DNA from 4 places in the Brevibacillus aydinogluensis genome. Region 1 is predicted to be linked to each of the others. Evidence: riboswitches for the same ligand, from Rfam matches in the RefSeq annotation. Region 1 holds a riboswitch; each other region holds the start of a gene.

Region 1 (7,718 bases):
GACTGCCAGACGATCGCGTTGTAGACCGGCAGACCGGTGTGTCTGTCCCAGACGACAGTCGTCTCCCGCTGGTTGGTAATGCCGATCGCGGCCACTTCCTGGGCGCTGATGTTGTGGTTGGCCAGCACTTCGCCGATCACGCCGACGACGGACGACCAGATCTCCATGGCATCGTGCTCCACCCAGCCCGGCCGGGGAAAATCTGCGTAAACTCCCTCTGGGCTACTCCCACCATGTGTCCTTCCCGGTTGAACAAAATGGCACGGGAACTGGTCGTGCCCTGGTCAATGGCCAAAACATACATCTTTTCCATCCGTCACATATCCTCCTTTATCGTTTCCCGATCATCTCTGCCTCAATCAGCTTGGGCCGACCGCTATCCGAACAAGGCCTTGAAGACGAGCGCTCCCGCCGTCCCGCCGACGATCGGCCCCACGACCGGAATCCAGGCGTAGCCCCAGTCAGATGTGCCTTTGCCCGGGATCGGCAGAACAAAGTGGGCGAGACGAGGCCCCAGATCGCGCGCCGGATTGATCGCGTAGCCGGTGGTCCCGCCGAGCGACATGCCGATGGCGACGATAAAAAATCCGACGATCAGCGGATTGAGCCCTTCGGTAAACGTGTTGCTGCCGATAGCCAGCAGGCCAAACACGAGGAAAAACGTGCCCAGTCCTTCGCTGAGAATATTCGCAAATGTGTGTCGAATCGCCGGAGCTGTGCAGAATACTGCCAGCTTGGCCGCCGGGTCAGCAGTTTCTCTCCAGTGCGGCAGGTAGTACAGGTAGACAAAGATTGCTCCCAAAAACGCCCCGGCCATCTGGGCCAAAATGTACCCGGGCACGAGCTCCCAGGCAAACGAGCCAATTGACGCAAACGCAATGGTAATGGCCGGATTAAAATGGCCGCCGCTGATGGCCCCGACCGCGTATACGGCAAAGGCGACAGCAAACCCCCAGCCCAGGGTAATCACGATCCACCCGCTGTCTTTTGCCTTTGACTTGTTCAGCACGACTCCCGCCACGACGCCGTCCCCGAGAATCACCAGCATCATGGTCCCGATCAGTTCCGCCCAATACGCCGACATCTTGTTCCTCCATTCTCTTTTTTTAATATTTATGACGAGTCTGGACTGGTTTTCCCTCTTTTGCTGTTCACCTCCACTGGAAGAAAACAGAAAATCCACCTATTTATCCACGGTTTAAGTCCACAGGAACTTAAACACAGGGAATATATAGGTGGATCTCCTGATCTCATCCGACATATGAACTTCTGTAATCAATCTTATGCGGTCGTGAAAGCGTTGTCAATCATTTTTTACAGCTGTTTCCACAAGTTTCGATCGGAGGTGGTGACGGCGATGGCTCCTGCCGCCAGAGCGCTCTCGATCTCCTCCCGGGTGCGGATAAACCCGCCTACGATGATCGGAATTTGAATCTGTTCGCGAATTTCCGTAATAATGTGCGGCATGACCCCCGGAAGGACTTCGACGAAATCGGGTTTTGTCTGCTCAAGGATTTTGTAGCTCGTCTCCAGCGCGCCGGAGTCCAGCAGAAACAGGCGCTGCACCGTGACCAAGCCCTTCTTTTTGGCGGTCGTGATCACCTGCGAACGGGTGGAAATGACGCCGGCCGGCTTGATCTCCTGACAAAGAAACAGTGCGCCGTGCTCGTCGTTTTTCAATCCCTGCACCAGATCGGCATGCAGCCACAGCTTTTTTCCGTGCCGGCGTGCCAGGTCGGCGATGCTTTTCAGTTGGCAGATATGGCTCTCCAGCAAAATGATCGTCTCGTACCGGCTTTCCAGGACGCGTTCAAATTCTTTCATTTGGCGAATGGCCGGCAAGATGGTTTGCGAACCCAGCATGACTTGTCCTCATCCCCTTGAAGAAGAAGTGCTCCGCTTTTATCATGCCAAAAAATCCCGGCGAATGCGATGGGGAGTTGGATGCTAGTTTACAGCCCCGCACTCCCGCCGTCAGCATCTTGATCATCGGCCGCCTCCAGCACGGGGTACAGCCGCGCTTCGAGGCCGAAATCCCGTTCCAAAAGCCCAACGTGCTCCTCCTGCAGTCCGGCAGCGAGCAGGCCCACACGCAGGACGCTGCCCGAATCGTACTGGACGGTCATCCTGCGAACGGAGACACCCGCCCGTTCGAGAAACAGCAGTACCTGCTCCGGCGTCACGCCAGCCGCTGTCCCTGCCAGGCAGCAGAAGTCGAGGCCGGATGAGAGGCGGCTGGACGGGACCGCCTCCGGCCGTTCACGCCAAGCGGGATGAGGCGCAAACGGTTGGGTCAGCAAGTAGGCCAGATCTTCCACAACCGCGCTGGCAGTCGGCAATTCGCCCGCCCCTTTGCCGGTGAACAAAAGGTCGCCGACGAGACTGCCTTCCACCTGTACGGCATTGTATGCATCCTGGATGCGCGCCAGCGGATGCTCCAGCGGCACCAGCGTCGGCCGCACGGACAGGTGCAGGCCGCCGTTTCCCTGGTGGGCTTGCGCCAGCAGTTTGATCCGATACCCCAGTTCCTTCGCCAGCCGGATGTGGCTCTGCGAGACTTCAACAATCCCCTGCCGCTCAATGGCTGACAGGGGCAGCGACTCCCCGAACACGAGCTGTGCCAGAATGTACAGCTTGTACAAGGCGTCCCAGCCTTCCACGTCGGAGCTCGGGTCTGCCTCCGCATACCCCAGTTCCTGTGCCCGCTTCAACACATCGTCGTAGGGAAGCTGGGCCTCCTCCATCTGCGACAGGATAAAGTTGGTCGTCCCGTTGAGGATGCCGCACACCTTTGTAATATCGTTGGTTCTGAGGAATTGACGGAGCACCCCAAGGATGGGAATTCCCCCCGCGACGCTGGCTTCATAGGCGAGATGGACGCCGTGCCGGTTGGCCAGTTCCACCAGCTCCGCGCCGCGTTTGGCCAGCAGCTCCTTGTTGGCCGTCACCACATGACAGCCCTTCTCGATCAGCGACCGTACGTAGTCGTAGGTCGGTTCCACGCCGCCCATCACTTCCACGACGATGTCTACGTCGCTTTCCAGAACGTCGGCAAACCGTGTCGTCAACAGCGATGGCTCCACCTGCACGGCCCGCTGCTTCCGCGAGTCGCGCACCAGCGCCTTGACGATTTCGATGCGCTTGCCCAACCGGGCCGACAGCTTCTCCTGCTGCGAACGGATCGTCTTGACCACCCCGCCGCCTACCGTTCCCAATCCCAATAAGCCTACTTTTACCACACTCATGTTTTTCCACCCCGTTTTTTGTTTGTACAACATGAAAAAGCCTTCTTCGGATTCGAAGAAGGCTGGTGTGCATTGTGCTCGAGCCTTCTTCTCATCTCTCAAGACACGCGTGTCTTGCAGGAATTGGCACCTGGTCACGCACCGCGTGACGGTTGCCGGGCTTCATCGGGCCAGTCCCTCCACCTCTCTGGATAAGAAGAAGTCCTATGAAATTTTGAAACAGAAAAATAAAAAAACCTTCTCCGACAAGAAGAAGGTCTGCGTCCATATCAATCAAACCCGCTTCTTATCTGTCAAGACATCTGTCTTGCAGGAATTGGCACCTGGTCACGCACCGCGTGACGGTTGCCGGGCTTCATTGGGCCAGTCCCTCCGCCGCTCTGGATAAGAACAGTGTTTAACTCTTGGGTATCATTGTAAAGAATCACAGGTTGTTCGTCAACAAAAATCTGGCAGACCGGCATTTCGCCCGTCGTAAGCCGCTGCAAGTTGACATACATACGAAAAAGGATGGAGTCGTCAGATCGGCCATCCTTTTTCTTGACCAGCAAGGCACCCGAACCCATCGAAAACCGGGTATTTGATTTGTTTCACTTCATCAGTTTCTGCATGAACTCTTATATCAGGGATTTGCAACTGATTTTGACATTAATTCTGATTTTACTCCCTTGCACCATGTTGAATTAAGAGATCAACTAGATCTTTGTTATTGTATCCTTTCGCTAATTCTAAAGGTGAATCATCGTAAAAATCTTTAATGTTAGGGTCTGCATTTACACTTAGTAAGTACTTAGCGAGCTCAACGTTTTTTTCTCTTACAGCGATAAAAAGTGCAGTCCTTCCTTCTTCATCAGTTATATTTGGATCCATAGATTTATTAATAAATGACTTTACTTTCTCAATATCACCTTTAAGTACAGCATCAAAAAAATTGTTCGGATTAAACTCCTCATTATAAGTATAGTTATAAACGGGGCCACGATCAGATTGTACTGATATTGCAGCAACGATACTAATTCCTAACAGTAGGATAAAGATCCCCCACAGTATTAGACCTCTATATTTTTTCATTATATTGCCTCCTTATTATCATTACCCTAAATAAAACTTAAAAAAAGTATAGCATAACAGATTCTCAATTGAGTCACACACCACCGTACGTACCGTCCGGTTTACAGCGGTTCACCAAGCTTGATAATGTGTAAAGTATGAAACTCATCAGCCCTTGTTGTTGTCAGTAGGCAATGCCAAGGGTTTTGTGCATGTGCGGGTTTAATTGACCGTCACGCCCCTTTCAGGTGTTTGTAATTTCCAGAGCTCTGCTGTGAGAAAGACCAAGTAAACGAAGTTCGTGGTACCGCGTACGAACTCGTTTCAACTTGTCCACAGTCTTAGTCAGAAGCCTTTGGCGAATCCGTTCTTTCAACAGGATGATTGATTGGAGCGTAGACGTATCAGTGCTTCCTTTCCAGGAGTAAAGTTAAACCCGTAAAACTTGCGATTGCACGGGTCATCCACCGCACTTTTGAGTTGATTTACTTTGAATTTGAGAACCTAGTCAAGTATCGCTCCACGCTTGTTTTTACACGTTCACCCGTACGTTTGGACATATGTTGCAGTCGTCCGCATAGCGGCAGAAACGGTGTCCCCTTTTCTCCAACTTCTTGTCCAGATCGTCTAATAGAATGTTGGCCAACAGCGGACTTAAGGGACCACCTGGAGGTGTGCCCTCCTCCGTCGTCACGCCCCCCGTTGACCATCACTCCAGATTGAAGGTAGGCACGGATCAGTGTAAGGAGGCGCTTGTCCTTCACCTTTCGTGCTACACGGCTCATCAGAATGTCGTGGTTCACTCAATCGAAGAATTTCTCTAGGTCGATGTCAACCACGTACCGATAACCTTCATCAATAATTTGCTTCGCCTTACGTACCGTGTCGTAAGCACGACGTCCGGACGAAAGCCGAAACCACAGTTGGAGAAGTCGGGTTCAAAAATGGGAATCAATACTTGCAGGATGGCCTGCTGGATCAACCGCTCTGCCACGGTAAGGATGCATAACAACCACACTCCTCCGTCAGGCTTTGAGATTTCAACCTTGCGGACAGGTTACGGTTTATAGGTTCTTTCCTCGATCTGCGACCGATTGGTCGCTCAGTGCTCGTGAAGTTGGTTGCCAACAGTAGTAGGAGTATCATGCAGACCTCTCCGGGTAAGAGCGGTAACTTTCATCCCATGTACCTGCCCGCTATACTGCCGTATCCCTTGGCTGTATAGAGCTTTGTCTTGCTGTGCAGACTCGCCCGAATACAGTAACCTCCAATCGGATTCGTGTACCTCAGGGCGGGACTTTGCCGCCGGCTTCCTTCAGACAGATTCCGCCTCACGGTGGACACCCTTGCCTTGAGCTAACGGTTGGTACAGCCAACTCCTGTTCGGGACTTTCACCCTATAGCTACCGCCCATGCTGGGCGCACCGAAAAAGGATGGCGTCGTCAGATCGGCCATCCTTTTTCTTGACCAGCAAGGCACTGGCACCTATCGAGCCAACGGAAAAGGCGCTTTCCACAATACCGGGTTACTTGATTTGCTTTACTTCACCCGTTTCTGCATGAACACTTATCTCGTGCTTCTGTCCTGCATTGAAAGTAAAAACGCGAACGATCCATTCTGATTCGGTGCTCACTGCATCCTGTACAATGAATATATCAGCTTTGTCAGAAAGACTCTTTACAAAGTTTAGCGCCATTTGAATGGCTTTCTTTTGCAGCATGGGATAATGTGGATGTTGTACATCATCTGCAACGACAAGTTTGCTCAAATCCGTTTTCGCAGGATACGATTCCAATGAAGGGGAAGCCGCCCATGTTTCTACTTCCGCTCCGACCTCTATGTCTGTAAGCAAAACCTTGTTATTCTTGCGATCAAGCAGAATGGCATCGTCGTTTACGAAATACCATTCGGCGTCATAGTCGCCATCTCTTGCTGTTTTGTCACTTTCAGCAACCAGCAGTGCTTTTTTCTCATAGTTTGTCTCGATGACGTATCCTGTCAAACCTTTGCGTTCGTTTTTGGGTTTCTCATCCGAGCATCCTGCTGTGAGAAGCAGAAACGCAAACAAGGTTATGTACAGTAATGGTCTGTTCATGATCCCTCCATTACGTTCAAATGTAAAAGAGCATCCACGATTTTTACCCACCGGTTATGAAGTATTATAATGTAAAAAACATGAAAATCAATTACATTTTGGTAACGAACAAAACAAAAAACGCCCCGAAACAGGGCGTTGGTAAAGTACAGTCGATTGAGGTACAAAATTTTTTTATCCAATCCGTTTGGACATGCGTCATGACCGGTTACGCATAAAAGCTGCGAGGGGCTTTGCGCCAGTCGGCCAACAGGCTTTCCTGCTCTGCCGTGATGACGCCGCGCTCGCGTGCCGTCTCGAGCAGTGCAGTGTAGTGGGAAAGCGTCGCGACCGGGATGCCTTCCTCCCTAAAGAGGGCTTCCGCTTCTGGAAACTGGTAGCTGAAGATCGCTACCACGCCGAGCACGTCGCCTCCCTCCGCCTGGACGGCCTTTGCCGCTTTGAGCGAGCTGCCGCCGGTGGAGATCAGATCCTCGATGACCACCACTTTTTGACCTGCGGCCAGCACGCCTTCCAGTTGATTCTGCCGCCCGTGCCCCTTTGCCTTGTCGCGCACGTAGATCATCGGCAGGTCCAGCAGTTCTGCCACCCAGGCAGCGTGCGGGATGCCTGCCGTCGCCGTTCCGGCGATTACTTCCACCTGCGGAAAATGTTCGCGGATCACCTCGGCAAACGCCTGGGCAATCCGGCGGCGGACCGGCGGATGGGACATCGTGAGCCGGTTGTCGCAGTAGATCGGCGACCTGATGCCGGATGTCCAGGTATACGGCTGGTCCGGGCGCAGGTGAACGGCGCCGATCTCCAGCAGGTGTCCCGCTATTTCTTTGGCTGTCGTGGTATTCATCCTATCCTCTTCCCTTCGCGTACGTTTAGAGGCATGCCGCCTGAACGGCGTTAACGATCCGCTCCCAGGCGGCGGCAGGATCGGGCGAAGCCGTAACCGCCCGGCCGATTACGATGTAGTCGCTCCCCAACTGAAACGCCTGTTCCGGGGTCGTGATCCTAGTCTGGTCTCCCTTCTCCGCCCAGAGAGGCCGAATCCCCGGGGTGACGGTGAGGAAATCAGTACCGGCCGCCTGCTTGATCATCGGTACTTCCAATGGAGAGGCGACGACTCCGTCCAGCCCCGCCTGTTTGGCCAACTTCGCGTAATGGACGACGACATCTTCCACCGTGCCGGGAATCGCCAGCTCCTCGTTCATCGTCTGCTGTCCGGTCGAGGTGAGCATCGTAACGCCGATCAGCAGAGGACGGGGAGCACCGGCCGCGGTCCCCTGCTCCAGTCCTTCCCGGGCCGCCTCCATCATCGCCACGCCTCCCGCAGCGT
Region 2 (7,718 bases), 1.8 Mb from region 1:
GCACCGCACTGATTGTGGTCAACTCCGTCTGCGGCTGCGCGGCCGGTCTGGCCCGTCCGGCCGTGGCTCACTCGCTCAACCATCCGAAAAAGCCGGATCACCTCTACACCGTCTTCGCCGGTCAGGACAAAGAGGCGACCGCCAAGGCGCGTGAGTACTTTGAAGGCTATCCGCCGTCGTCGCCGTCGTTTGCCCTGATGAAGGACGGCAAACTGGTGACGATGATCGAGCGCCATCAGATCGAAAACAACGACCTGGTGACCATTTCCAAGCTGTTGACCGACGCGTACGATAAATATTGCGACTAACATCGAACATGAGGCAAGACGCTCCGCTGCGGGCGTCTTGTTCTGCGTGGTTGTAAAAACGAATTGCCACAGCCCGGCACCCCCATGGACCCGCCGCCAGGCTGCTTGCAAGCCGCTGCGGTGGGATGCGGTTCGCGGGGGAACGCCCGGGCGCATGTTGCGAAAGGATGACCAAGCATGATTACCCGTTCATTTGGACGAGACCCTCATCAGGTCTCCCTGCTGGGCTTTGGCGCCCAGCGCATTGTGGATGAACACGGCTGCAGCGAGGAAAATGCGATTGCCATTGTCCGCCGCGCCGTGGAATTAGGCGTCAACTACTTTGATACGGCGCCCAGTTACAGCGACGGCCAGTCGGAGACGCGGCTGGGCAAGGGACTGAAAGGGCTGCGCGACAAGGTGTGGATCGCCACCAAAACCGGCGGTCGGACGCGTGATTTGGCCTGGCGCGATCTGGAAGCCAGCTTGAAGCGGCTCCAGACCGATTACGTCGACGAGTGGCGGGTGCACAACGTCATGCAGCCGCACGACTTTGAAGCCATTTTTGCCAAGGGCGGCGCCCTGGAAGCACTCGTCGAGGCTCGGGAACAGGGGCTGGTGCGCAAGCTGAGCATCAGCGGCCATACCGATCCCCGTTTGCTGGCGGAAGCCATTCGCCGCTTCCCGTTTGACAGCGCACTGGTCGCCCTGTCGGCGCTGGATCACTTTATCTACAGCTTTGCCCACGAATTCGTTCCGCTGGCGGTGGAAAAAGGCGTGGCTGTCATCGGGATGAAGGTGATGGCGCTGGGCCAACTGGCGCCGTGGACGGAACAGGCTCTGCGCTACACCTGGAGTCTGCCCGTGTCCACCGCGATCCTCGGGGTCAGCAAGATGAGCGAACTGGAGGCGGATGTGGAGGCGGCAAACCGCTTTGTCCCAATGACCGACATCGAGCGGGTCGCCTTTTTCCAGGAGATCATTTCGCTCGTCCGTCCCGACGTGCTGCGCTGGAAGGCAAGCGAATGGATGTCCGGCGAGTGGTACCAGCTGCCGGAGCTGAAGTTTTAACTGTGGAGATAACCGCGGAGACAAACGCTCTTTTCCAAAATGGAAAAGAGCGTTATTATTTGAATGAACTGGAATTTTATTGTACGTGCCTGAATACCCTTGGCAGTGAGACAAAATCCATAGAGCGGGGGAGACAGGATGCAAAACGAGAAGAAGTCACAGTTACAACAGGCGTTAGCCGATCGGGTCATGGAATGGATCACCGGGGGATGGGTGCAGCAGGCCATCTATGTTGCCGCCAAGCTGGGAATTGCTGATCTGCTGGCGGATGGGCCGAAGAACGTCGGCGAGCTTGCCGAGGCGACCGAGACGCATGCCCCGTCGCTCCATCGCATTTTGAGGGCGCTGTGCGGCATCGGGCTGTTTCGGGAGGAAGGTGAGCAGCGGTTTGCACTGGGGCCGCTCGGTTCGTATCTGCAGTCAGGAGCGAACAGCCTGCGCGGCATGGCGATCATGATGGGGGAAAAATGGCATCGGGACGCGTGGAGCAACATCATGTATACGGTGAAAACGGGCAAATCGGCATTTCAGGACGTGCACGGCATGGGCGTTTTTGCGTACCTGGAGCGTCATCCCGATGCGGGTGAGCAGTTCAACCAGGCCATGTCGGACATGTCCAACCGGATGGCGTCGGCGCTGGTGCGGGCGTACGACTTTTCCCCATATGACAAGGTGATCGACGTGGGAGGCGGTCACGGCCGATTAATGACCGCCATCCTGAATGCTTATCCGGGGCTGAAAGGGGCGATCTATGACGTTCCCGCCGTAATTGAGGGCACCCGGCGGCACATTGCCGAGGCCGGGCTTGCGGATCGGTGCGCGTGTATCGGCGGCAGCTTTTTTGAATCGGTTCCGGCAGGCGGCGATCTGTACATGATGAAGAACATTATCCACGACTGGAACGACGAGGAAGCCGTTGCCATTTTCCGCAACTGCCGACGGGCCATCCGGGAAGACGGAAAGCTCCTGGTGATCGAGATGGTCGTTCCGGCCAATAATCAACCGCATCCGTCCATGTTGATTGATCTGGAAATGATGATCATGGCTACGGGAAAGGAACGGACCGAGGCGGAGTTCCGGACGCTTTTCCGGAAAGCGGGCTTTGAACTGCAGCGGATCATTCCGACGTCTGCAGCCGTCTCAATGCTGGAGGCTGTCCCTGTGTGACAGGATGGCCCAGTCAATCTGTTTAACAATAGCATAGCCCAATGTTTGTGATGACACCTCATCCGCGTGTAGCAGGGAGGTGTCATTTTTTATTCAAGCATCGCCAGGTCACATGCGCACCTACATAACAAGATTCCAGCCAAATATAGGGTGCCCGCCTTCGACCGGATTCGAGTATACTAGACAAAGTGGGGAGTATATTATCTGAAAGAGACAAAGGTGGCGTTTTCCATATGCGCTTTTTGAAACGAATGCTGCTCCTCCTGATCGTGGCAGTCGCTGCGGCAGGGGGGTACTACGGATATTCGCTGTATCAATTTGCCGAGGACATTCAACAGCCAAACGTAATCGACCATCCCGCCGGCGGCGCGACCAAGGCGGCGGAGATTCCCACGTGGGACGGCAAGGAGCGCGTCAACATCCTGTTGATGGGCGTTGACCGGCGCGGCATGCGCAGCAACGCGCTGCCCCGTTCCGATTCGATGATGCTGCTCAGCATTGATCCGGTTGCGAAACGATATGACTTGTTTTCGATTTTGCGCGATACCTACGTAGAGATTCCCGACCACGGACATGCGCGAATCAATGCGGCAATTGTCGAAGGCGGGCCGGAATTGGCGATGGAAACCGTGAGCCAGTTTACCGGGCTGCCGGTGAACCGGTATGTGATCACCGACTTCGAGGGCTTCAAGCATCTGATTGACGCTGTCGGCGGCGTGGAGCTGTACGTGGAGAAAAACATGCGGTACCGCGACCCTACGGACAAGGGCATGTACGATATTGATCTGAAAAAAGGGCTGCAGCGGCTTGACGGCTCCAAGGCGCTGCAATACGTCCGCTTCCGTCACGACGCGACGTCCGACTACACGCGGACGGAGCGGCAGCGGAAGCTGATGGCCGCGCTGGCCGACCAGATGAAGAGCGGCACCACGCTGATCCAACTGCCGTCCATTTTGAAAGAAATTACCCCGTACGTGCAGACCAACATCAGCTCTCTGGACATGTTGAAGCTGGCCTCGCTCGGATTGACGCTGAACACCGAACAGCCCGGTCAGTATCAGCTTCCGCCAATGGGGATGTTCAGCGAATCCAATCGCGCCGGTGCTGTCCTTATTCCTGATGTGGAACGTGTTCAGGCTTTTGTTCAGGAAAAACTGCAAGCCCAACCGGAAGCCAATTCCGCGGGGGAAACGGACGGGAAGCAGAGCTGAGGCTCTCTTCAAGCGGGCAGATCGCCCTGCACTTTTCCTTTAATTTTCCATTGACATCGTTTTTTTAAATGGAATATAATCCGATTTGTATCAACGAAAATACAAACAAACAGCATATACGGAGAAATTCTTCTTATCAAGAGAGGCGGAGGGACAGGCCCAATGAAGCCCGGCAACCGGCTCATCGCACAGATGGGTGTCGCGGTGCCAATTCCTACAAGATCGGAGAATCTTGAGAGATGAGAAGGGTGGATGTGATCGGATATCGATGCAAACCCCTTTTTCATGCTGAAAAAGGGGTTTGTTCCGTATAGGGAGGTGAACCGGATGATTCGCTTGCAAAACTTGCGCAAAAACTACACGGTACAGGGCAAGACGGTCCCCGCACTAATGGGGATTGACCTGACCATAGAAAAAGGAGAAATCTTCGGCATCATCGGACATTCCGGTGCCGGGAAAAGTACACTGATTCGCTGCATCAACATGCTGGAGCGTCCGACATCCGGTCACGTAATCGTAGACGGCGTCGACCTGACTACACTGGATGACCGCAAGCTGCAGGAGCAGCGGCGCCAAATCGGCATGATCTTTCAGCACTTCAATCTGCTCTCTTCGGCCACGGTGGCGGAGAACGTGGCCTTTCCGCTGAAGCTGGCCAAGCGGCCCAAGGCGGAGATTGACAAAAAGGTAAACGAACTGCTCACACTGGTCGGCCTGGAAGCACACCGCGACAAGTATCCGAGCCAGCTCTCCGGCGGGCAGAAGCAGCGTGTCGGGATCGCCCGCGCGTTGGCCAGCGATCCGAAAGTATTGCTGTGTGACGAGGCGACGTCCGCGCTCGACCCGCAGACGACCAATTCGATCCTCGCCCTGCTGCTCGACATCAATCGCAAGCTGGGCCTGACCATCGTCCTGATTACGCACGAGATGCACGTCATCCGCTCCATCTGCGACCGTGTCGGCGTTATCGACGGAGGTGTCATCGTCGAGGAAGGCAAGGTGCTGGACGTGTTCCTCAAACCGCAGCATCCGACGACGCGGGAGTTCGTGGAGCAGGTGGCCGATTCCGCCGAGCTGCGGGAAGTGGTGGCTCACGAAAAGGCGGCCGGCGACCAGACGATTGTGCGCATCACGTTCCTGGGCGAAAAGACGTACCAGCCGATCCTGTTCCAGACCATGCAGGAGACCGGCACGATGTTCAGCATCCTGCAGGGTACGATTTCGCGGATGAAAGATACACCTTACGGCCAGCTGGTCGTCGAATTGAGCGGCAATCCGGAGCAGAACAGCCGCGCGATCGAAACCCTGCGCCAGCGCGGTCTTGAAGTGGAGGTGATGTAACATGGGACTGACGTTTGAAAACGTCGATGTGGCGGAAATCGGCAAGGCCACATTGGATACACTGACGATGCTGGGCTTTTCGACGCTGTTTACCGTCCTGATCGGACTGCCGCTGGGCGTCCTGCTGTTTCTCACCTCCAAGGGACAGCTTTTGGAAAACCGCGTCTTTTACACGATTGCTTCCTTTGTCGTAAACGTGCTGCGTTCGGTGCCGTTTATCATCCTGATGATCATGTTGATTCCGCTGACGAAAATCCTGGTCGGCACCTCGCTGGGGGTCAAGGGAGCGATTCCGCCGTTGGTGATCGGGGCGGCTCCGTTTTTCGCCAGACTGGTGGAGACGTCGCTTCGGGAAGTGGACCGCGGTGTGATCGAAGCGGCCCAGTCGATGGGAGCGTCCAAGTGGCAGATTATTTGGAACGTGCTGCTGCCTGAATCCCGTCCGGGGTTGATTGCCGGCATTACGATTACCACCGTGGCGCTTGTTTCCTACACGGCGATGTCTGGCGTGATCGGCGGCGGCGGACTGGGCGACCTGGCCATCCGCTACGGTTACCAGCGGTTCCAGACCGATGTGATGATTGTTACTGTCGTGATTTTGCTGGTGTTGGTTCAGATCTTGCAAACGCTGGGAGACAAATTGGTAATCCGTTTCAGCCGCAAGTAAGATCTTTACCATAAAGACAACAATATGAAAGAGAAAGGGGTAATCATCTGTGAAAAAATGGGCTGTTTCCATTCTGTCGACTGTACTGGCACTGTCTCTGGCGGCATGCGGCACGAAAACCGAAACCGCTCCGAATGCGTCTGGCGGTTCGGACGGGGGCGAACAAAAAGAAATCACCCTGAAAGTGGGCGCTACGCCTGTACCTCATGCTGAAATTCTGAAATTCATCCAGCCGAAACTGAAAGAACAGGGCATTAACCTGGAAGTTAAGGAATTTACCGACTATGTACAGCCAAACGTGCAGTTGAACGAACAACAGTTGGACGCCAACTTCTACCAGCACATTCCGTACCTGGAGCAGTTCAATAAAGACCAAAACATGAACCTGGTGCCGGTGGTGGCAGTGCACATCGAGCCGTTTGGTGCTTACTCCAAGAAAATCAAAAAGATTGACGAACTGGCCGACGGTGCAACCATCGCTCTGCCGAACGACCCGACCAACAACGGCCGTGCGCTGGCCCTGCTGGAGAAAAACGGCCTGATCAAGCTGAAAGACGGCGTTGGCATCAAAGGCACCGTAAAAGATATCGTCGAAAACAAGAAAAACCTGCAGTTCAAAGAAGTAGAAGCAGCCATGCTGCCGCGCGTTCTGGAAGAAGTGGATCTGGCGATGATCAATACCAACTACGCGCTGGAAGCCAAACTGGTGCCGACCGAAGACGCACTGATCATTGAAGACAAGGACTCTCCGTACGCCAACTATCTGGTAGCACGTCCGGATAACAAGGACTCCGAGGCCATCCAAAAGCTGGCGAAAGAGCTGAACTCGCCGGATGTGAAAAAGTTCATCGAGGATACGTATAAAGGAGCGGTTGTGCCGGCATTCTAAGGCCGTCCCTCCTCTGACGCCCGAATCGGCTGATTCGGGCGTTTTTTATGTTTGCCGTCCACTTTTGCATGAATGTTTATCATTCCGACGATTTTTTTTATAAATAAATAAAATTTTATTAAATCAACGTAAAACTTGTTTAAAAACAACATATATAGAGGTATATTTGAGGAAAGATTTAGACAAGGGGGATAAGTGGCATGAAAAAGAATATTTTTATTGCGATGAGTTCACTCCTCGTGCTCGGTGCCGCTCTCGCAGGGTGTGGAGGCAATTCCGACAACCCAAGCCAGGGGTCCCAGGCAGAGGAAGCGAAGAAAACCGGCTCGCAGGTGCTGAGGTTGAACCTGCACTCCGAACCGCCTACGGCTGACCCGGGTCTTTCCGAAGATACAACCTCTTCGGCCATTATTCGGGCAACATTTGACGGGCTTACCCGGATCGGCGCGGACGGTCAGCCGCACGAGTCCGTGGCGGAAAAAATCGACGTATCGGCTGACGGCCTCACGTACACCTTCCATCTGCGCGACTCCAAGTGGAGCAACGGCGACCCGGTGACCGCGCACGACTTCGAGTTTGCCTGGAAGCGCGCGCTCGACCCGAAGACCGGAGCAGCCTACGCGTATCAGCTGTACTACATCAAGAACGGAGAGGCGTACAACAAGAACAAGGCGAAAGCGGAGGACGTCGGCGTCAAGGCGCTGGACGAAAAGACGCTGGAAGTAAAGCTGGAAAGGCCGACGCCTTTCTTCAAGGAACTGACGGCGTTCCCGACCTATTTCCCGGTCAACAAGAAGCTGGTTGAATCCAACCCGAACTGGGCGATGCAGGCGAGCACCCACGTGGGGAACGGTCCGTTCAAGATGGCGGAATGGGAGCACAAGAACAAGCTGGTGCTCGTGAAAAATGAAAATTACTGGGATAAAGACGTGGTAAAAATGGACAAAATCGAGTTCTCCATGGTAGATGACGAGAACACCGAACTGTCCATGTTTGAACGCGACGAGCTCGACTGGGCCGGCGCGCCGATAAGTGCACTGCCGACGGACGCCATCCCGATGTTGAAAGAATCCGGGAAGATGCAC
Region 3 (7,718 bases), 1.7 Mb from region 1:
CAGTTAGTTTGCCTTACATGCTATTGCAAATTCTTATTGAAAAATCTAGCGCAGCGGCAAGGGTGTTAACTACTCTTAATTATTAAATTAATAATTGGAGACCTTCGTATACCGAAGGTCTCCAGTTCATCAATGATCAATGATTGTAAATAGCAACTTTTCCATCAGATGGGATGTATCCATAGACCCTAATTCTATAGGTTCCTGTGTCTACAGCAACATTGGGACTTGTATAGCCAGTTTGGCCTTTCCCAACAGAAACCCGTCCCAGATTAATACTTTTCCTTACGTTTCCATATGAATCTAGCTGATCAAGATAAACCGAAACATCACAACTACTATTCGTAGCCCACACACCTGCATTTGCACTTCCAGATTTTAGTGTGAATGTTTCGTTAATCACATAAGTACCATATTGCGAAACGAAGAATCGGCTCCAATCTTTCGCAATTTCTTGAATACCTATAGACTCTTGAATTTTATTTGTTTTCTGGCTAAGACTTTCTGATGCAACAACAGGATTAACAAGGGATGAAAGTGCAAGGCCTAGGGACGCAACGGTAAAAAGCATTTTCTTCATTCTCCCAACTCCTCATACATTATTTGGAATTTAATCCAGGTACATTGTACCCTATCTTTTACATTTTTTGAATGCGGTTCAATATATTGTCAATAACAGAAAGTTTTGGTGGTATTCTATTGAAGATTTAGGAGGATTTTTCATTCAAGTAGAGAATTGTTAGTTTTTGCAAATACTTTCAGCTTTCATCCAGCGAGTGTTTATGATACGGAGGATTATATGAAAAAAATCTCGTTTCTCGATGGATTACGTGGGACAGCTGCAGTGGTCGTGGTCATCTCTCATTTTGTGCAGGTATTTTACCCTTCTCTTTTCACCTTGCGTCCTGAAATGATGCATAACCAGTTTGAAGCATGGTTAAGCAAAACACCATTCAATCTCTTCTATAACGGAAACTTTTCCGTTTGTATTTTTTTTGTATTAAGTGGATTCGTATTAAGCTATAAATATTGGGAAACGAGAAGGGTAGATGTCGTCATAGAAAGCACGGTGAAACGATACTTTCGGCTTGTACTGCCTGTGTTTTTCTCTATTTTATTGGTATACATCATCCTTCTTCTAAACGGATTTTCTCTTGAAACAGTCTCGCCCATCACGTATACAGATATGACAACACATTACCATGCGCTTAGCCATGATTTTGTCACCATGGTTCGCACTGCATTTTTCGACACGTTCTTTCTCGGCAACGCTGACTATAATCCTGTTTTATGGACCATGAATTACGAACTGATCGGGTCGTATCTCATTTTTGCAATGTTGATTGTGTGCAGAGATACTCCTTACCGCTACGTAGCCTATCTCTTGCTGATCTACATGTTGCGTCATTCCTACTATCTTGCATTTGTGTTAGGCCTGCTTCTCTGCGATGTATATCACAATCACCAGCGTACGCTGCACGTGTTTCAAAAACCTTATATACCTTTACTAACAGGGATTTTGGGGTTGTATATGGGATCTTATCCTTACATCGATACATCCAATACCATATACGCATTACTCGACGTCTCTTTTATGGGATATGATCCGATGAAGTTTAACCATGTTTGGGGTGCTTTTTTCCTCATGATCGCAATCTTGGCTTCTACTGGTATTCAAAAGATCTTATCCTCCCCCATCTGCGTGTTTTTGGGAAACATCTCATTTTCGCTGTACCTGTTGCATTTTACGATCTTATGTTCTGTGTCTGGTTATATTTTTTCTCTGTTGAACGGCAGTTTCTCCTATAATGTCAGTGTATGTATCAGCTTTCTCCTGTCCTTCCCGCTTATGATGGTTGGTTCATATCTTATGTACAGATATATAGACACAACGTCGATATTCTGGGCGAAAAAGTTTTATCTAACTCTTTTCCGGAAGCAAGTAAAGCCGCCCCGTGTAAAAAAAGCATATGTTCAGGATAATTCCCTCTTATAGGTATGTGGTCTGCAAACGCCCGAAAGAAAGCATTCGGGCGTTTTTCATTACAGCCGCCGTGATTCAGGACAAAAAGCAATCACAACAAATCCCCTTGACTTACCCGGAAATTCTTATTGACCAAACCCGGCGGCCCCCCTATAATACCAAGTAAGCACAATTTGCAAAATCTTTCGATTTCATCAAGAGCGGCGGAGGGACAGGCCCAATGAAGCCCGGCAACCGGCAAGCATCCTGCTTGCATGGTGCCAATTCCTGCAGAATCCCGGATTCTGAGAGATGAAACGGCCGCTTGATTCGGAATGACCGAAGCCTTCTTTCTCTCCGGAAGAAGGCTTCGCTTTTTATCCATTCATTTTCATGCAGGAAAAAGGAGAGATGACCATGTCGGATCAACGTCAGTGGAAGCCGGAAACCATTGCGCTGCACGGTGGACAGTCGCCTGACCCGGTGACGGGCTCGCGCGCGGTGCCGATTTATCAGACGACTTCGTACGTGTTTCGCGATACGGAGCACGCCGCCAACCTGTTCGGGTTGAAAGAGGCGGGCAACATCTACACGCGTATCATGAACCCGACCCAGGACGTGTTTGAACAGCGGGTCGCCCTGCTGGAAGGCGGTGTCGGGGCGCTGGCCACTTCCTCCGGGCAGGCGGCGATTACCTTTGCCATCCTCAACATCGCCCAGGCCGGAGACGAAATCGTCGCCTCCACCAGCCTGTACGGCGGCACCTACAACCTGTTCTACCACACGCTGCCGCGGTTCGGCGTCACCGTTCACTTCGTGGACCAGTCCAATCCGGACAATTTCCGATCCAAAATCAACGAAAAGACAAAAGCGCTGTTCGTCGAAACGATCGGCAACCCGCGCATAGACGTAGCCGACATCGAGGCGATTGCCGCGGTCGCTCACGAATACGGAATTCCGCTGATCGTAGACAACACCTTTGCCACCCCGATCCTCTGCCGTCCGTTTGACCACGGGGCCGATATCGTCGTGCACTCCACCACCAAGTTCATTGGCGGACACGGCACGGCCATCGGCGGCATCATCGTTGACTCCGGCAAGTTCGACTGGAGCAGCGGCAAGTTTCCCGGCCTGACCACGCCCGACCCGAGCTACCACGGCATCGTCTACACGGAAGCGTTCGGCCCGCTGGCGTACATCGTCAAGGCCCGGGTTCAACTGCAGCGGGATATCGGGGCAGCTGTCGCGCCGTTCAACGCCTTTTTGTTCCTGCAGGGGCTGGAAACGCTGCATCTGCGCATGGAGCGGCACAGTGAAAACGCTCTGGCCGTCGCCCGTTATCTGCAGGCACATCCCGCCGTGGAGTGGGTCAGCTATCCGGGATTGGAGAGCGATCCGCACTACCGCCTGGCGCAAAAGTACCTGCCAAAAGGTGCCGGAGCCATCCTCACGTTTGGCGTGCGCGGCGGCGTCGCCGAAGGGAAAAAGCTGATCGAGTCGGTCAAGCTGTTCTCCCATCTGGCCAACGTCGGCGATTCCAAGTCGCTCATCATCCATCCGGCCAGCACCACCCACCAGCAGTTGACGGAAGCGGAACAGCTCGCTGCCGGCGTCACCCCGGGCCTAATTCGCCTTTCCATCGGGACGGAGGCGATCGACGACATCATCGCCGATCTGGAGCAGGCGCTGAAGCAGGCGGTACCCCAGCAGGTTGGCTAAGGTACGAGACAGGTCAACGCACGGGCGCCCGTCGCGCGCAAAGCGTCCAAGGATGGCGAGCGTCCGCGTTCGTTTGCATCAAACAGCGAAGGGAGTTCCCCTTCGCTGTTTTTCTATTGCAGGACGCCGGATTTTCCACATTCGGGCGCAAGATTACATCATGGTGATATCGGGATTCTCCTTCTCTCTATTGCCTTCGCCAGTCATACACGTCATTGTTTAAAAGATTTAACGAATGACCGTTAATAACAACAGTGTGATCGTCCTTCCATTCAATAGATGCTGTATCAACGCGATACTCCCAATAGATATTGCGTTTTTCCCCTGTACTTGTTACCAGTTCACCCCTGATCGCTGTAGAAACAGTAGCGCCGCCGTCAACAAGGTATAGTTTGATGACGTATTCATTTGAAGGCGAAGCCGATTCCTTGATGAATGTCCCTTCTGGAAGATTGGACATCGAGAAAAAGAAATGGTACACGACGATGCCAACAAGAGCAGCAATCAAAATCAAGACGACCAAAGCCACGAAAAGCACTTTCTTTATCCGCAAAGCACCAGCCCCTTTACCTATTATTTATTGAATTACGTTTTGTCGGGATTTTCGGCTCGCTCGTTTCCCTGCGATTTTATCAAACCCCAAAAATTTTATGAAGATTTGGCAAAATAAGGTGTCGCGCTGTATAATACCTTCCATACTGGAACTACCGGTGCCCTATTTTCCGATAAAGGAGACGTCCGCATGATCCATCGTCCTTTGGACACATTGCTGGAAAGCATCAACCGCGTCATTGTCGGCAAGGCGCCGCAAATCCGGCTGCTTGTGACGGCTCTATTGGCCCGCGGCCACGTGCTCCTGGAGGACCTGCCCGGCATGGGCAAGACCGTGTTGGCCAAAACGCTCGCCCAGGCGATCGGCGGTACCTACAACCGGGTGCAGTTTACCGCTGACCTGCTGCCTTCAGACGTGGTCGGGCTGCACGTGTTCAACCAGCGGACCGGCGAGTTCGAGCTGCGTCGGGGACCGGTATTCGCCGACGTGCTTCTGGCTGACGAGATCAACCGGGCCACGCCGCGAACGCAATCCGGCCTGTTGGAATGCATGGAAGAACGGCAGGTAACCATCGAAGGGGTGACACTCCCCCTGCCGCCGACGCTGTTGGTGATCGCCACGCAAAACCCGATCGAATCAGAGGGAACCTATCCGCTTCCGGAAGCGCAGCTGGACCGCTTCTTGTTCCGCCTGTCGCTTGGCTACGGCAGCAGGGAAGACGCCCGGGAGATCCTGCGGCGGTTCCGGACAGGCTCACCGCTGGAGCAGGTGAAGCCGGTGATCACCGTCGACGAGATCGCTGCCATGCAGCGGGACGTGACAGCGGTGCACGTCAGCCCCGCCGTGGAGGAGTACATCATCGATCTGACGGCAGCCACCCGTCACCACCGCTCCGTGGAAACGGGTCTCAGCCCCCGCGCCATGATCGCTCTGCTGCGCTCGGCGCAGGCGTCCGCTTACCTGGACGGGCGCACCTACGTCCTGCCTGACGATGTCAAAGCCGTGTTTCCCGCTTTGGCCGTCCACCGCATCCGCCTGTCAATGGAAGCGGAACTGCACGTGACGGAGCAGGAAGTGATCGACGACATCCTCAAAAGCGTGGCGGCTCCGGTCGAAGAAGGCGTGTGATCCACACATGAGCACGAGACAGGTGTATCACGTCTTGGGGTTTCTCTGCCTGCTGTTTGCCCTGTTTTCGGGCAGCCGCTTTCTCTGGCTGTTTGGCGGCTTCTACTTTTTCATGACGCTGGTTCACCGCTGGTGGCGGGCCAATCTGCCGCGCTGGGTTCGGCTGGAGTGGAATGCTGACCTGCGCCGGGTGATGCAGGGGATGCCCGTCACCATCCGTTTCACGCTGCACAACCGCTCCTGGCTGCCGCTGCCCGGCACGGTGATCTCTCTGTCCTTTCCCAAACACGTGACAGTCGAGGGAGCGGATGAGGTGACAGCAAACAGACAGCGCTGTACAGCTCGCTTCCGCTTGGACCTGCCGCTGAGGACAAGCGCGGAACGCACGTTTACGATCACCCCGCACAAGCGCGGCCTGGTGTGGCTGACGGAAGCCCAGGCGGACACGCTCTCTGTGTTTGGCGAGGAACAGGACCCGATTTCGCTCCCGCTGTCGTTTTCCCTCCTGGTCTATCCGCTGCCCTTGGCGCTGCCTCCGCTGTTGGCGGCGGCAATCGAGCCTGACGGCGGCAAGCTCACGCGCAGACGCCGGGAGGAGGATGTCACGTTTTTTCGCGGCGTGCGCGGTTATGTGCCGGGAGACCGGTTAAAGCACATCCACTGGAAAGCCAGCGCGAAAACCGGCGCGCTGCAGACGCGGCTGTTTGAGCCGACCGCCCGCCCCAGCTGGAAGGTGGTGGGACACATTCTGCCGTCCTACGAACCGCTGCTGCAGCGGAACAATGAACCGGCGAACGAGCGGGTCATCTCCGCTCTTGCCGCGCTCTCGGTTCTCTGCCGCCGCCAATCGCTGTCCTGCGACATGTTCCTGACCGTGAAACAGCGCGGCCGGGAGCAGTTCCACCTCCCTCCCGGCAGCGGCAAGGCGCACCACATCCAGGTCATGACCCAACTCGCCCGCCTGCATCAGTACCTGCCGACTTCGCTGGCGGCCGCATTGCGGCGGTTGGAACACGGCGTCACCCGTGACACGATCCTGATCGTCACCCCGCGTCTGGACGAGCCAGCAGTAGAAGCAGTCAAACGGCTGGTGCGGCGCGGTCACAACGTCATGGTGCTGGACGTGTCGCAGGAGCAGCCGGTCCTGCGCCGGCACGAGTCCGCCCGCGCCCAGGCGAGGAAGGAGGTCTTTTCATGACGTGGTCCATGTTGGGACGCAGGATGCTGGTGTTCTGGATGGAAGCGCTGCTGACGGCCTCCGTGCTGATGCTGTTCCAGTGGCTGCCGGCCCAGCCGGAAAGCATGATCGGCTTTGTCCTGTTCGCCGTGCTCCTGCTCTCTCTGGGAAGCTGGCTGCACCAGGGAGGAGGACGCCATCTCCTGCTCCACCTGCTGCTGTATCCGCTGGTGGCTTCCGTCGGCGGTTTGTGTTTTGCCGCGTTCGGCTCCTGGCTGCTCGCCCTGCTTTTGGCCGCCCTCTTTTACTCGCGCATCCATACAGCAGCATCAAATCCGTGTACGCCTGTCCACCTGCGCAACCACTTTGTGCTGGCGCTGATCATCTGCTTGTTCCAGCTGGTAGTGGCCGGTCTGTTCGGCGCTCTGACCGCCCCGCAGACGTATGACGTTCGGGCGTATTACGCAATCCTGGCCTTCGTGCTCGCCAGCTACCTCTTCACCTGCTGGGGAGAGCACCTGACCCGTGAACAGCCAGGCGGCAGTGCCGCGCCAATCTCCCTGGCGGCCGCCATAGGCGGTCAACTGCTGGCAACTCGGCTGCTGCTGGTGGCGGGATACATCCTCGCAGGCAGCGGCCTGCTCTGGCTCCTGGCATGGCTCTGGGGGCTGGTCAAAGGACCGCTGGGAGACGGTCTGTACCAGTTGACCAGTCCGCTCCTGCAGGGAACGGCTTCGCTGTTTGGCAAGCTGGCGGACGTCCTGAATGGAAACGGCCGCGTCAACGAGCCGTTCAACAACGAAATGGATGTCCCCGAACTGCCTCAGGAGGAGTTTGCTCCGACCGGTGACGAGACGCTGTTTTCGCAGGTGGCGCCTTACCTGATTGCATTCGGCTCGGCGCTGGCCCTCGCCAAGCTGGCACAGTACATCTGGGAACGGCGCTACCGGCACGTCGGCGGCACGGCTGTCTCCCCTGCTTCGGCTGATACCATCTTGCGTCCGGTCGACGAAGACGCATCAAGCGACGACGATCCCCTCTGGGAGCAGGATGCGTTGGTGCGCAGCCCGGCCGGTCCCATCGACGATCCGGTGCGGTACGCGTACTACCGGTTTCTTCAGCACATGGCCAAAGCGGGGCTGCGGATCGAACGGCACGAGACCAGCCACGAATACTTG
Region 4 (7,718 bases), 690 kb from region 1:
CCGACATCTCCTCCAACTGGTTGAGACAGCGCAAAAACGTGCTTTTCCCCGAGCCGGACGGCCCGATCACGCACACTACTTCCCGTTCCGCCACCTGGGTGGTGATGCCTTTCAGCACTTCCAGCTTTCCGTAATTTTTTCGCAGGTCTGTCACTTGGATGATCACGACTTGTACCCCCTGGTTCCGTCTGTCTGTATTCCTGTCTCCCTATTGTAGCCTAATGTTTCGAAAATTTCAGCAGTTTAACATATTTTATCAGCGGGTACTCCACCTTCGTACATCAGATGACAGGATTAGTGCAGTTGGTTATAATCATGAATTTTATTTTGCTGTTCATGTAAAAACGTCTCTTTGTATACCATATTAGACGGGCTTGAGTTTTTCATTGCTGTATCCAAATCCTTCACGTTCGCTTTTCTTTTTGTTACGCGGTCATACACTACCCCAAAAACCAAAAGACCCCCAACAATGATGGACAGGAAGATCCACGTCGACATGATAATTCCCTCCTTATACTTGGGTTCGCGAAGGCAAAGGGAGCCAACTGCAGCGGGATGCGTCAGCGGCAGATGAAAAACGACAACCAACTGGATTAAAAAAACTAGTTCATCATTTTTACCATCATAGAAAAACCTAAAAAACAATAGGCTTGAAAGTGCAAAGGTAGCAAGAAAGATTAAAGCAATCCTGATAATAGTAAAAATATCCCTGACCAAGTTTTTCATGAATCCAGTTCACACCTTGTGTTACCGTTTTTTTATGTCAGCGAGTGCCTGCCATTCAATCGTTCTTTTTTTTTAAAGTCTAGCTCTTTAACAAACTTCATGAATTTTATGCCCTTCCTTCCTGAGCCTTTCGACGTATTCATTGATATCTCCTTCCCCTCCAGGACAGCCCCCCAAACGTAAACATCCCGCACCACGTGGATTGTGGATACGGGATGCCGGGGCACGCCATGCATCTCGCCGGCCGGACTGGCCGTGAACGCGGGTATGTGTGCCGTCGCCCTATCGGACTGTCGCCTGCGGAGCGGCGGGAGCGGGCGCCGGATTGCTGTCATCTGTAAAGAAGGGAGCGACGACCAGACTCAGCAGAAAAAACAGAATCCAGATAATCCCGCGTTTAAATACGGATGGCGTAAGCATCGGGTCGACCCCTTTCGACAAAAAATGGGACTATCCTTACGTTTCCCCTGCTGTTCTCAGTTTATGCCGGGAGCGCCGCTTATTCTTTGGGTCTGCGCCCAATTTGAAGGACGTTCAGCAAAAACAGCCCGTTAGTCGGGCTGCATGACAGACGATATTGTGACGGCAGAGGGATGCTGCGCCTAGCTTTCCTGGGTATGAAGGCACATCTTTTCTGACTGGGTCCGCTTCAGCAGGCAGGCGACGGCGAAAGCGAGAAGCTGCCCGCCCATCAGCCAGAAGATGGTCCACGGCTCCCACACCTGCATCATGAGACCGTTCAGATTGGGCGCAAGAATGCTGGCCACACCGAAGTTCACGCCGGCAATGATGCCCGCCGTCGGCACCATGGACGCCGGCAGGATGTCAGCCGCAAAGGCCAGGCCCAGCGAGTAAAACGACCCGACCGCCGCACCCGCCAGGGCCAACAGCAGCATCATCGCCCAGACGCTGTCGCCGCTCAACGGGAACAGCAAAAACGCAGCTGCCCCCACCAATGCGCAGACACCCATCACCAGTCTGCGCCCAATCCGGTCGCTCAACGCCCCCAGCGGCATTTGCAGGATGATGCTGCCCACGACAAACGACGGCAGGATCAGCGACACCCACTCCACTGAGATGCCTGTTCGCAGCGCGTAGACGGGAAAGCTGCCGTTGAGCGACGTCTCCATGAATCCGTACAAAAACGACGGAATCAGCGCCAGCCACCCCAGCCGGAAGACGGCAGCGTAGCGGTTTTCCCGCCTTCCATCCGCAGCCGGCGGTACCGGATCGGGATACGCATTGCGGATACGGGCCAGCAGGCAAAACGCCAGCACGTACAGGACAGTGACCGCCGCAAACGGTGCCCAGATCCCGAACGGCAGCAGGTTGATTCCCAGCGGTCCGATGCTAAAACCGATCCCGTATGCCAATCCGTACAGCGACAAATCCCGTCCTCGCCGCTCTGGCGGCGCAATTTTCGTCACCCACATCTGACTGGCGTAGTGCAGCGAAGTATCGCCCACGCCCATCAGCAGGCGCAGGGCAAACCAGACAGCCAGATGGGTAAAGAACGGGAGCAGCACGGTGGAGGCGGTGACCAGCACCAATCCCCACAAAATGGTGGAACGGTAGCCGATCCGTCTGAGCGGAATCTCCAACCACGGTGAAGCCACTACCATCCCGATGTACAAGGCAGCCGCGTTCAGGCCGTTGGCCAAAGACGACACCCCCTGCTGTTCCAGCAGCACGGCCAAAAGCGGGATGGTCAGACCCTGGCTGACGCCGCCGATCACCACCACCAGGATCAGTACCCAAAAGGTATAACGCGATGACGACATAATGTCCGGTAACTCCTCTCAAACTCTCCCTTATTTCATATGCAGCCTTTCCGCCGCGTCAGCGGCACTCCCTGGCTGCGCCGCAGAGAGAAAACCTGCTGCAACAGGTACCTGTTTGGATGCAGCCCTTTCTGCGCTGGCTAGACAGCCGACTCTGTATCACGGTCGAAGCTGGCAGTGTCCCGCATCAGGCAGGCACGCCGCTTGACCTATTGCTTGTTCGCAACAAAGAAAGGGATGCGCTGCACGCAATCCCTTTTTCGCTAGTCATGTTACGATCGTAAGTTATCCAAATTTTCTTGTCAATCCAACATATTCTCTCAAATCCCGCTCCTGCTCATCCCCGCGGATCTCCGGCCTCGCCACTCGGCAGCGAGCATGCTGTAGACGGCGTGGTCGACGAAATGGTCGTACAAGAATTCGTTGCTCCGCAGCACGCCTTCCAGCTGAAAGCCAAGCCGCTCCGGTATGGCCCGGCTTTTTACATTGCCCGTCGCCGCCTGGATGGCGACGCGCTCCAGATTCCACTCGCCAAACACGAGATGGTCCAGGTAAGCGGCCACTGCCTGAGTCATCAGCCCTTTTCCCTGAAACTGCTCCCCCAGCCAATACCCAATGGACGTCTTCCGATTGTTCCAGTCGATGCTGTGGACGCCCAGCGTCCCGGCCAACCTGCCCTTGTACCAGATGCCGTAATGGGTGCCCTGGCGGCGCTTGTGCTGGTCAATCGTCAAGGCGATGAACTGGGCTGTGTCCTTTACCTCGCGCACGATGTCAAGCCACGGCAGCCACTGGCGCAAATAGGCCCGGTTGACATCCGTCAGCCAGAACAACTCCTCCGCGTCGGCCGGTTCCAGCTGCTTCAGGCAGGCCTCCATCGTCATGGGAATCACTCTCATGTCTCTCCTCCTCCAGGAAACGCAAACAGCGCCCGGGGGCGCTTTATCGGTGGGAAAAAGGACCTCCGGACGAGACGCCCTTCCCTGGGCCGTCCAGGGCTGTTTGCGTCAGCGTTTGCAGCTGCGGATTTCGTCCGGTTTGTAGATGCCGTTTTCGGTGACAATGGCCGTGATGTAGCGGGCCGGAGTGACGTCAAACGCAGGATTGTACACCTTGATGCCGTCCGGCGCCACCTGTTTGCCCAGTCCATGTGTAATCTCCTCCGCCGGCCGCTCCTCGATCGGAATGTCTGCGCCCGTCGGCGTGTCGAGATCGATAGAAGACAGCGGGGCCGCCACGTAAAACGGTATGCCGTGCGCGTGTGCCAGAACGGCGACACCGTAGGTCCCGATCTTGTTGGCGACGTCACCGTTGGCAGCCACGCGGTCCGTGCCGACGATGACTGCCTGCACCTTGCCCTGGGCCATCACCATCGCCGCCATGTTGTCACAAATCAGCGTGACGTCGATGCCCGCCTGCTGCAGCTCGTAGGCGGTGAGGCGCGCCCCCTGCAGCACAGGCCGAGTCTCGTCAGCGTACACTTTCAGGTTCCAGCCGCGCTCCTTGGCGAGGTAGAGCGGGGCCGTCGCCGTGCCGTAGGCTGCTGTCGCGAGCGCCCCCGGATTGCAGTGCGTCAGGATGCCCATGCCGTCTTTCAGCAGGGTGAGCAGATGCTCTCCGATCCGGCGGCACACTTCCGCGTCTTCCCGCTGGATGGACAGGGCTTCATTCAGGACTGCTGCCTTCAGCTCTGCCACCGGTTTGCCGGACTCGCGCTGCACGCGTGCTTTGATCCTGTCCAGGGCCCAGAACAGGTTGACTGCCGTCGGGCGAGAGGTGCCGAGGTAGTCAGCCTGTTCGCTCAGGTGTTGCCAAAACGTATCGAAATCGTTGGCGTCGCTGTTGCGGATGCCGAGGTACAAACCGTAGGCGGCCGCCATGCCGATGGCCGGTGCCCCGCGTACCTGCAGATGGCGGATGGCCGCCCACACTTCTTGTGCAGTCGTCAGTGTCAGGTATGTCGTTTCAACGGGCAGCCGGGTCTGGTCCAGCAGGACGAGCGCGTCATCCTGCCACTTGACCGGCGCAAATGGCGTGCTGGTCGTTGTCATACTACAGCCTCCTGGTAGTATCGTGCGGTAACCGTCCGAACGATATCTGTGATGTCTGTCGATACTTCCACCTTGTTCCGCTCCAGAATCAGCGCCTGGCCAATCGCCAGCGCCAGCCGTTCTGCTTCCGCGCGGGTCTGGTCATCGGCGATGCTGTTCAGGTCGGCGACGCCCGCCAGTCCGATGACGCGGCGCAGGATTTTACAGCCGGCAAAGCCTGCTGCGTCGCGGATCAGCCGCTGCACGTAGCCCTGCCAGAAGCCTTCGGTGTGGGCGCTCCGCTCTTTCGCCTGTTTGTGCCAGAGCTGGACGAACTGGGAGACAAACTCGTTCCAAACGTCTTCCACCGTTGCCAACAGATATTCTCGATAATCCTCCCGCTTTCCTGCGTCCGGCTGCAGACCGTGCTGGCCCGCGTAGTTCAGCAGCAGGTTGGCGATCACCGCGCCAATGTCGAAGCCGATCGGGCCGTAGTAGGCAAATTCAGGGTCGATTACCTTGACCGACGTCGGCGATACAAAGATGCTGCCGGTATGCAGGTCGCCGTGTATCAGCGCCTCCGCCCGGGTGAGAAAATCGTACTTGAGCTGCGCAATTTCCAGCTTCAGCTGCTTGTTGTTCCAGATCGCCTCCACCTCCCGCTTGATCAGCGGGTTGAAATTGTTGGTCGGCGCGTCTTCGTAAGGATCGGTAAAGACGAGGTCTTCCGTGATTTTGCACAATTCCGGATTTATGAATCTTCCGACAAGCGCTTTTTTGTCGTAGGGATGCGCCCCCAAGTCGGACGTGTAAAACAGCGTATGGGCGAGAAAGCGGCCGATCTGTTTGGCGAACAGCGGGTAGCGGTTGCCCTCGATCAAGCCTTTTCGCATAATCACGTGGTCGCTGACGTCTTCCATCACGGTCAGGGCCAGCTCCTCGTCGTAGTGATACACCTTCGGCACGAGATCCGGCACGTATTTGTGCTGGATGCGCAGCGCCTCGCTTTCGATTCGGGCGCGGTCCAGCGTGAGCGGCCAGGATTCACCCACTACGCGGGCGTAGGGCAGTGCCTGCTTGACGACGACGCTTTTGCCCGTCGCTTCCTCCCTGATGTGGAATACCAGGTTGAGATTGCCGTCACCAATCTCCCGGCTGGTCAGTTCCGCTTCCGGCGCAAACAGGTCCGGCAGTTGTTTTACGTACTGCACTGCTTCTTGTTCGCTCAATGCGCGATACGCCATGGTCCAATCCCCTCTCCTTTGACAGATTCTCTTGTCTTCACATTCACTTGTTTTTGCACTTTCGCTTTGTCTATGTTGGCGGCCGCCGGGCGGCGTGTGTGCTGCTGCCGCCTCCAGCCGGAGCATTCCGCACATACAAAAAACCTCTTTTCCCGAAGAAAAGAGGTCTGTTCATACGCGTCTGCGTGTCGTCTCCCCCTTATCTTCCAGAATACTTTTGTTTCTGCAGGAATTAGCACCGTGCATGCGCTGCACGTCTGTCGCCAGAATCGCTCGAACAGCGTCATGTCGGTTGCCGGGTTTCATCGGGCCAGTCCCTCCACCTTCTCTGGATAAGGTATCCAACGTATGCGGTTTTGACGTTTGTTTGAATCATACAACCCCGTCTTCTCGCTGTCAACACCCTTTTTTGGGCGAATTGTCCAGTCTTCACGGACTGGTTCGCTGGCCCGAAGCACTCGGCCGGTCCCAGTTCCACCAGTCGATCCGGCCCACGAAGGCAGCCGTGATCGACGGCTCCTGCCGCAGCTTTAGCAGTTCCTTGACAGGGCCCGTCACGACCGCCCCGTAGAGGCGCACACCGTTCTGCTGCAGGTAGCGGCAGCGTTCCTCGATACGCAGCCGGTTTCGGGCGGTCACAAGCCGCTCGCCAATGGCGTTCGTCAGCCGTTCCTGTCCCGCGAGATACTCCATTTCCGCCAGGTACGCCCGGGCGCGCCGCTCACCTTCGCCATGTGCCTGAATCGGTGCTTCGCCGTAATCGAGTTCTCTTTCCGCGTATCCCCACACGTCACCGGCCGACAGCAGCAGACTGCCTTCCGCCGCGTCCGGATGGTTTCGCTCCTGCCCCGTGTCCACGGCGAACCAGGTGGTATCCAAGTCGTAGCCGGAAAAAAGGGCGTAGTACTCATCATGGGTCAGCAGCCGGTCAAACGAGACGGCGAGCTGCGCCACCGTTCCCTCCGGCAGCTTTTCCAGCGTGTTCCAGGCAGGATTTCTGCGGATGGCGCTTTCTTCCCGATCGTCCGCTGACAACGGAAAGAGAAAAAAGAGCCGCTCTTTCCGCAAACCGTCGGTCCATGCCGGCTTCGCGGAAATGATCGAGAAGACGTGGCTGATCGAAAAGGTTCCGGCGTTCTGATCGTCTCTCCCCACCTGTTCACGCAGTTCCATGGTTATCTCCCCGTACAGAAATCCGATTTGCGAACCGCTGCTGCCCACCGTGAGCCCCGGCTGGGTAAAGTGCACCATGTCCCGGGCCACCCGGTAGGCGTCCTCGTACAAATACCAGCCGATCCACCCGTTGGTGAAGATCAGGACGGCCCCGACGAGAAGCGAGATGGCCACCGTGTAAGCCGCGTTGCCGAGCCTGTGGCGCCATTTGCTGCGGCGGAGGATGGCGCGCTGCGTCTCTTCGGACAGCACGTCCGTTTCTCTCTCCTCCTCTCCGCCGCTGCCCAGCAAAAGCTCCTCCAAGCGTTCCGCATACAGTTCGTCCGCTGCAATCCTCGCACGGAAAGAGGCAGCTTCTTCCTTCGTCATTTCACCGCGCAGATATGCCAGCAGTTCCCGTTCCCGATCCTCATTTGCCTTGTCCGTCGTCAAGTTCATCCCTCCACATTCTGCGTAATTTTTGCCGCCCGCGAAACAATGAGCGCTTTACGTCCCCCGTGTCGATGCCCAGCACCTCGGCGATTTCCGCGTAGCTGAGCTGTTCGTAATGCAGCAGGATCACCTGTTTTTGCTTCTCCGGCAGCCGGTCCAGGCACGTCCGCAGCGATGACCACGCCTCTTGGCTCAGCAGCGTCCGCACCGGGTCCGCCGCCGCCCCGTCCGGCTGTTCCGGAATCTTCTCCACCAATCGCCACGGACGCTTCTTCCGCCTCCGATGCCAGTCCACAAACGTGTGGTAGGCCGCCTTGTACAGCCAGGGGCGC

Evidence for each region. A riboswitch is a leader RNA that binds a small molecule or an ion and turns the genes downstream of it on or off. The one in region 1 is predicted to bind S-adenosylmethionine.
Region 2: linked by a shared signal. The riboswitch ahead of Q7F15_RS18580 (methionine ABC transporter ATP-binding protein) and the one ahead of Q7F15_RS06855 (homoserine dehydrogenase) in region 1 are both predicted to bind S-adenosylmethionine.
Region 3: linked by a shared signal. The riboswitch ahead of Q7F15_RS18635 (homocysteine synthase) and the one ahead of Q7F15_RS06855 (homoserine dehydrogenase) in region 1 are both predicted to bind S-adenosylmethionine.
Region 4: linked by a shared signal. The riboswitch ahead of mtnK (S-methyl-5-thioribose kinase) and the one ahead of Q7F15_RS06855 (homoserine dehydrogenase) in region 1 are both predicted to bind S-adenosylmethionine.

Annotation. Positions count from the first base shown of each region.
Region 1 is NZ_OY569118.1:1,394,595-1,402,312, reverse strand. Features, by position in the region: partial or broken gene glpK (glycerol kinase GlpK) at 1-313, opposite strand, end outside; gene Q7F15_RS06865 (MIP/aquaporin family protein) at 377-1,084, opposite strand; gene Q7F15_RS06860 (glycerol-3-phosphate responsive antiterminator) at 1,315-1,863, opposite strand; gene Q7F15_RS06855 (homoserine dehydrogenase) at 1,953-3,278, opposite strand; SAM riboswitch class I at 3,334-3,443, opposite strand; SAM riboswitch class I at 3,529-3,636, opposite strand; gene Q7F15_RS06850 (ankyrin repeat domain-containing protein) at 3,906-4,316, opposite strand; partial or broken gene Q7F15_RS06845 (reverse transcriptase domain-containing protein) at 4,692-5,388, opposite strand; gene Q7F15_RS06840 (DUF3221 domain-containing protein) at 5,822-6,391, opposite strand; gene pyrE (orotate phosphoribosyltransferase) at 6,600-7,235, opposite strand; gene pyrF (orotidine-5'-phosphate decarboxylase) at 7,261-7,718, opposite strand, start outside.
Region 2 is NZ_OY569118.1:3,746,991-3,754,708, reverse strand. Features, by position in the region: gene Q7F15_RS18600 (BrxA/BrxB family bacilliredoxin) at 1-308, shown strand, start outside; gene Q7F15_RS18595 (aldo/keto reductase) at 486-1,358, shown strand; gene Q7F15_RS18590 (methyltransferase) at 1,497-2,525, shown strand; gene Q7F15_RS18585 (LCP family protein) at 2,759-3,736, shown strand; SAM riboswitch class I at 3,867-3,982, shown strand; gene Q7F15_RS18580 (methionine ABC transporter ATP-binding protein) at 4,064-5,077, shown strand; gene Q7F15_RS18575 (methionine ABC transporter permease) at 5,079-5,744, shown strand; gene Q7F15_RS18570 (MetQ/NlpA family ABC transporter substrate-binding protein) at 5,794-6,633, shown strand; gene Q7F15_RS18565 (peptide ABC transporter substrate-binding protein) at 6,834-7,718, shown strand, end outside.
Region 3 is NZ_OY569118.1:3,758,670-3,766,387, forward strand. Features, by position in the region: gene Q7F15_RS18625 (hypothetical protein) at 137-580, opposite strand; gene Q7F15_RS18630 (acyltransferase family protein) at 800-1,996, shown strand; SAM riboswitch class I at 2,173-2,282, shown strand; gene Q7F15_RS18635 (homocysteine synthase) at 2,381-3,682, shown strand; gene Q7F15_RS18640 (DUF5412 domain-containing protein) at 3,870-4,211, opposite strand; gene Q7F15_RS18645 (AAA family ATPase) at 4,425-5,363, shown strand; gene Q7F15_RS18650 (DUF58 domain-containing protein) at 5,371-6,561, shown strand; gene Q7F15_RS18655 (DUF4129 domain-containing protein) at 6,558-7,718, shown strand, end outside.
Region 4 is NZ_OY569118.1:707,285-715,002, reverse strand. Features, by position in the region: gene Q7F15_RS03410 (amino acid ABC transporter ATP-binding protein) at 1-166, opposite strand, end outside; gene Q7F15_RS03405 (hypothetical protein) at 295-726, opposite strand; gene Q7F15_RS03400 (hypothetical protein) at 1,009-1,146, opposite strand; gene Q7F15_RS03395 (MFS transporter) at 1,329-2,507, opposite strand; gene Q7F15_RS03390 (GNAT family N-acetyltransferase) at 2,828-3,406, opposite strand; gene mtnA (S-methyl-5-thioribose-1-phosphate isomerase) at 3,515-4,558, opposite strand; gene mtnK (S-methyl-5-thioribose kinase) at 4,555-5,781, opposite strand; SAM riboswitch class I at 5,978-6,120, opposite strand; gene Q7F15_RS03375 (anti sigma factor C-terminal domain-containing protein) at 6,211-7,392, opposite strand; gene Q7F15_RS03370 (RNA polymerase sigma factor) at 7,364-7,718, opposite strand, start outside.